Regions from separate parts of the Lacticaseibacillus casei DSM 20011 genome, predicted to be linked through region 1. Evidence: a T-box and tRNA genes for the amino acid it is inferred to sense, from the RefSeq annotation. Region 1 holds a T-box; the other holds one or more tRNA genes.
The links. A T-box is a leader RNA that pairs with one kind of tRNA and senses whether it is charged. The one in region 1 lies ahead of leuS (leucine--tRNA ligase), so its partner is inferred to be a tRNA-Leu.
Positions count from the first base shown of each region.

Region 2: it has a tRNA-Leu gene. The T-box ahead of leuS (leucine--tRNA ligase) is inferred to sense a tRNA for this amino acid. The anticodon was not compared.

Region 1 is NZ_AP012544.1:775,536-778,646, reverse strand. It holds gene leuS (leucine--tRNA ligase) at 1-1,456, opposite strand, end outside; T-box leader at 1,540-1,733, opposite strand; gene LBCZ_RS04040 (phosphatase PAP2 family protein) at 1,860-2,534, shown strand; gene LBCZ_RS04035 (DUF4811 domain-containing protein) at 2,616-3,111, opposite strand, start outside.
Region 2 is NZ_AP012544.1:1,736,905-1,740,015, forward strand. It holds gene LBCZ_RS08585 (M20 family metallopeptidase) at 1-287, opposite strand, end outside; gene LBCZ_RS08590 (ECF transporter S component) at 333-938, opposite strand; tRNA gene LBCZ_RS08595 (tRNA-Leu) at 1,129-1,214, shown strand; gene LBCZ_RS08600 (GNAT family N-acetyltransferase) at 1,318-1,782, shown strand; gene LBCZ_RS08605 (SprT family protein) at 1,775-2,227, opposite strand; gene LBCZ_RS08610 (ABC transporter ATP-binding protein) at 2,491-3,111, opposite strand, start outside.

The DNA.
Region 1 (3,111 bases):
TTTCCCGCTTGCCTTTGCGCCCGTTTTTGTCGACAACATTGACCCAATCTGTCAAATTGGCCAATGGACTTTCACCAGTCCCGCTTGGCTTGATATCGACTTCTTCAGGCAATACCAGTGGCAGTTCATCTTCCGGTACCAGTGTGGTTTCGCCGTCTTCCCAATGAATCACCGGAATCGGCTCGCCCCAATACCGTTGACGGGAAAAGACCCAGTCACGCAACTTATAATTGACTTTGGCGTGACCAATGCCTTTATCTTCCAGCCAGCTGATCATCCGATCGATAGCGTCCTGCTCGTTTAAACCATCCAAAAATTCGGAATTGATGTGGACCCCATCGCCAGTGTAGGCTGCCTCATCAATATTGCCACCTTCGATAACCGGCTTGATTTCGATCCCAAACTTTTTGGCGAAAGCATAGTCACGATCATCATGCGCCGGTACCGCCATGATTGCCCCAGTACCATACGTCGCCAGGACATAATCCGAGATCCAGATTGGTAGTTTTTCGCCATTAACCGGATTGGTAGCATAAGCACCGGTCCAGACACCGGTTTTTTCTTTGTCCAGTGCGGTTCGATCCAGATCAGACTTATGCGCAGCTTCCTCCACATAGGCATCGACAACTGCCTGCTGTTCTGGTGTCGTAATCTTTTCAACCAATTCGTGTTCGGGCGCCATCACCACATAGGTCGCGCCAAAAAGGGTGTCCGGACGCGTTGTGAACACGTCGAATTTTTCCTGACTGTCGGTGACTGCAAAGGTAATCTGCGCACCGGTGGATTTGCCGATCCAGTTGCGTTGCATCTGTTTGATCGATTCCGGCCAGTCTAGGTCATCGAGATCAGCAAGTAGCTTATCCGCATACGCCGTAATCTTCAGCATCCACTGCCGCATTGGTTTGCGAATGACCGGAAAGCCGCCGCGTTCGGTTTTGCCATCGATAACTTCCTCATTGGCCACAACTGTTCCTAAGTCCGGACTCCAGTTAACCGGCACTTCGGCTTCATAGGCCAACCCATGTTTATACAACTGTTCAAAAATCCATTGCGTCCACTTGTAGTAATTTGGATCTGTCGTATTGATTTCGCGATTCCAGTCGTATGAAAAGCCAAGACTATTAATTTGACGCTTAAATGTTTCAATGTTTTGCTTGGTGAAGGTACGCGGATTGTGTCCGGTATTCAAGGCATATTGCTCAGCCGGCAAACCGAATGCGTCCCAGCCCATCGGATGCAACACGTTGAAGCCCTGCATCCGTTTCATCCGTGCAGCAATATCCGTTGCCGTATACCCTTCCGGATGTCCAACGTGCAGGCCTTGACCTGACGGATATGGGAACATGTCTAACGCATAAAAATTCGGTTTTTTCGGATCAGTCGTGGTATTAAACTCGTTATGTTCTGCCCAATAACGTTGCCACTTCTTATCGATCTTATGATGATCGTATGCCATTTCTTTACCTCCTGATTATTTTGTGAACACGTTACAACGTGAACTGGTTCACTAATTTTTCAAACAAAAAACCGCCCTATCTTCATTAGGACGGCTCAGCCGCGGTACCACCTAAGTTCTGTTTGCACAGCGCTCAAAGGAGATAACGGTCCGACCGGCTGCGATTACTGGCTTCACCGCAGCAACTTCAAAGGCCAGTTCAGTCTTAGCATCGTCAGGCTCGCACCACCGCCTGCTCTCTGATCCCCGCATCGACTTACTACTCCTTTGTTCGTTTGATTATTGCGTCAATCATAGCAAAAACCTTAGATGTGTTCAATGGTCATTATGCTATTCTATTTATATTAGGCATTTTCTTAGCGCATTCGTTACAGTCGATTGTGCTTATTTTGGGAGGTTTGTTTTGGCACAACGTCGTTCACTACCACTTTATCTATCAGGATCTGCATTAATCATTTTCATCACCTTACTAGTCGGCATTGTTAACAACGCAAACTGGATTCATACGGTCGATCAGCGCGTTATCGCCTTTGTGACCCACTTTCACGCAGCAACGCTTAAACCGCTGCTTCTCGTCATTACCGAATTAGGAAACCCCAGCATTTTAATTGTTTTAACCATGGTCTTGGCGGCAGGGCTTTTACTTTGCCGTTATCGGAGTGCAGCCGTGTTTACAGCCAGCGTTGGCGCCATCATGGGGGTGCTCAATGTCAGCATCAAATATCTGATCCAACGGCCGCGGCCGTTCATCGCCGATCCGCAAATTCGCGCCTTAGTCAAAGCCAGCGGATTCAGTTTCCCCAGCGGGCATTCCAGTGGCACCATGATGTTTTATGGCACGATTATTCTTTTGGCATGGACATTGCTCAAACATCCGACCGGCAAATGGCTGATCACGATCCTGTCAGTCTTGATGATCGGCTTGACCGGCTATTCACGCATCTTTGTCCGTGTCCACTATCCGACCGATGTCTTTGCCGGCTTTTCGTTGGGATTCGCCTTGTTAATGCTGAGTTGGTGGTTTTTCAATCCCTACTTATCTCGCCAGCATCAACGTAAGCAAAAAGCAGATCGCTGAGAGAAAACTCGCCATCTGCTTTTTTAATGCCTTGAGTTGACTATTGTGCGTGCGTCACTGCACCACATACATTGTCATTAACTATTTATGTGCCTGCACATCCTGCACGGCTTGCTGGATCAGCTCTTGTTGCACGGCTTTTTGAGCCTGCTTCATTAGCGTGGTCTGATCGGTCGCCAACTTAGGATTGGCTTTGATCAGTTCTGCTGCTTTGGCTTTCACCTTTGTCGCCAAGGCGGCTTTTTGCTGCGCAGTTGGGTGCTGCAACGCTTTTAACTTGGTGCTGAGCTGTTTGGCCTGCGTCGTGGTCAAAACGAACCAGCTTTTGGGAATGGCGAGCTGGTTATGCTGAGAGACGAACTGGCCGGTGCCTTCATGGTTGAATAGCGCACCATAAAAGCCATTTTGATATTCCCACCGCGTCGTCTTACTAGTCAAGGAAGCCGTCGTATCAGAAGTTTTAACAACCTTGTTACGCACGGCCAGGTCAGCTTTGGTATGCACGGCCTTTTTCTTAGGATCCGTTTTGTAAATATAAACGGCATGTTTGCCGGCAGTCCCCGCGGTTTGCTTCAAA
Region 2 (3,111 bases), 960 kb from region 1:
CCTGAAAACGGTGGAAACTGCCATTTGGATTCATCGCCGGCATCGACAACATCCATGTGCCCATCGACACCTAGCCACCGTTTGGCATTTGGATCGCCAACGGTCAAAACCAGATTATCCCGTCCCGGCGCATATGTGATCCGCTCGCGCTTAATTAAACCGGCTTGCAACTCAGGGGCTAAATAAGCCTCAATCAGCTCAGCAACTTGACCTTCTTTTGCGCCAACACTCGGTACTTGTACCATTGCCTGCAATAAATCAACGACTTGCTGCTCTTCATCCGTCAATCCAAAACCTCCGCTTCTCAAAACTCATGATTGCTGATTCTAAAACTACTTTCGCCGAAAACGCAGTAACGCATGGCCTAAGATGGGTGTGACAATACCGCCTAGCAAAGCTTCAGCAACCGCGTTAATGGCCAGCGCCGTGATCAGCAGCCACCCAAGATTGGATGCATTAGCACCTGGCACAATTTGCGCAGCCTTGCTCGAAAAAAGCAACCATGTAAAGCCAATGACCAAAAGTGTGTTGGTCAAGGCACCGGCCACACCGGCGAATACCATTTTAATCGTTTGCGCCAGCGCACTTTGATGGCGCTTAAACATTTGGTGAAAGATAAACGCCGCCACGAGACCCACCATGACGCGCGGCACCAATGCAATAATCGGATTACGAAAAAGCAATAAAGTCACAGGATCAGTCGCTGATGTATAAGCACGAATCAGGCTAGTCAGCCCCCATAATAAGCCAAGACTGGCACCACCGCCATATCCTAGAACAATCCCACCAATAATGACGGTCAAATGAATCGTCGAAATGGCAGGCCAGGCTGGAAAAATCTGAACATACCCCACCATCAGAATATAAGCCTGGAGGATAATTAAAGCACCGAGAATTCCAATAATAGCAATGTTATACGCTTTCCCTCGACGCGTCATGCTGGACACCCCCTATTTGTTTACAGTTAGCTCTATCAGATTATACACGTTCCAAGCAGCACCAAACAAGTTCAGCTTTCAGTCAGGACTTGTCAACTTTTCGCCACTCTACGGGTTCAACCGAATAGTAAATTTTTGTTGACTTTGATCATCTGATTTTCTATAATACTTCTTGTGCTTAAATAGCCATGCGGGCATGGCGGAATTGGTAGACGCGCAAGATTAAGGATCTTGTGAGCATTTTTGCTCATGGAAGTTCGAGTCTTCTTGCCCGCAGCGTAAAAAGATCCGACCAACAACGATAACTTGTTGATCGGATCTTTTTTAATGATTGGTTATCCGTAACCGCTTAATTCGAATGAGATAGGAGTAACTTAAAATGCTTCGTGAAGCCCAGTTTGTTGATCTGTCTGCAATCGTGGATCTTTACCAACAGCTTACAACGGAAATGGCGACATTGGCGCCAGACACGTATCGACCATTAGCCACTGATAACCGCCAATATTTTGCCGATTATCTGCAAAACGACCTTGCCCGGTTATTTGTGACCGAAAGTCATGGGAAACTTACCGGTTTTGCTTTGGTTGTCTTAGCACAAACCAGTGCCAGTCCTGAATTCGTGCCGCAACATTTTGCCCAACTCATCGATCTCTTCGTCATCCCTGATCAGCGTCATCACGGCTTGGCAAAGCAGCTGATGGCGGCAGTTACGGCTTTTGCCAAAAGTCACCAGGCATCTTTTATCCAACTCAATGTCCTCAGTGCTAATAAGACGGCTCGTGAAGTATACGCCAAGGCCGGTTTTGAACCAGTCAATTTAACGTTACAAAAGCCACTCAACTGATCACCGTTTTTTGTAGTCGTAACTTGCCTCGGCAGTGGCCACAGGCATACCGTCTGACGTCAATCCGCCGCCGACGAATGAATTGCCGGCCGCATTGCGTACAAACATAGGCATATTGACGGCCGGTCGTGGGTAGCGGCGGAGCAAAGCGGGACCCGCCAACTGCTGCCAGTAATTGGCGGAAATCATGATCGCGGTGTTGGTACCCGCAATGCTGGGCGTACAAATGATAATGCACCAGTTCGTGCTTAATGATGCCATCGGTGATTGCTGGGGGATAAGCGGCAAAGAGTTTGGGGTTAAAGTCCAAATTCATGTCAGCTGGATGAAACCGGCCGCCAGTTGTTTTAAGCCGGGCATTGAAAATGGCACGGTGGCGGAACGGTTGGTGAAATGCCGCCATGGAGATTGCCTCCACGCGTGCCTGCAGTTCTTGGTTTGTCATTATTGAACATTACCTCCGAGCCAACAGTGTACATCAAGTCATGCGCTATTGCACGATCGACACTGACCGCTAACCTGCTCACAAACAATCTATACCAGCAATACAAAAATCGGTTCCAGATGTTCATGCATGGTTGATGTGCACGATCATCCGGACCCGATTTTTTAAATGGAATGATTAAACGGTCTTGCAAGATTAAAGCTAACCCATTTTTAACGCATTGAGGGGCACTTGAATGCTCCAGTTAACTGAGGCATGCTATTTTAGCTAAAGAACGCCAACACATCCTCACGGGTTAGCGCAGCTTTTCTCTTTTGATCAAAATCAGCCACAATTTGGCCGGCATCCAAAACAATTAAGCGGGTGCCATAGCGTAACGCATCTTCGACTTGATGGGTAATCATTAAGCAGGTTAAATGTTGGCCCGAAACAATTTCGTTAGTCAGCGTCATGATTGATTGGCTCGTGTGCGGGTCCAGTGCTGCCGTGTGCTCATCAAGTAATAACAGATCAGGCTCTCGCATGGTGGCCATTAACAGACTCAGTGCCTGCCGTTGCCCGCCGGAAAGTTGTTCAGTCGGCTTATCAAGCGCTTCAGCCAGACCATTCCCGGTTTTGGCCGCAAGTTCTTTCAGCCGCTCCTTTTGGGCAGTAAGTCCCCGTGAGCGCAAACTTAAGCGCTGGCCACGGTGACTGGCTAATAGCAAGTTTTCGGCGACCGTCATCCGCGGGGCTGTGCCCATTTTTGGATCTTGGAAGACTCGGGCAATGTGACGCGCCCGTTGCTCGGGACGTTGGCCATTCAACTTTTTACCGGCTAAGGTCACCGTTCCTCCGCTCATCGGCAGATCACCGGTAATGGCGTTAAACAGCGTCGATTTTCC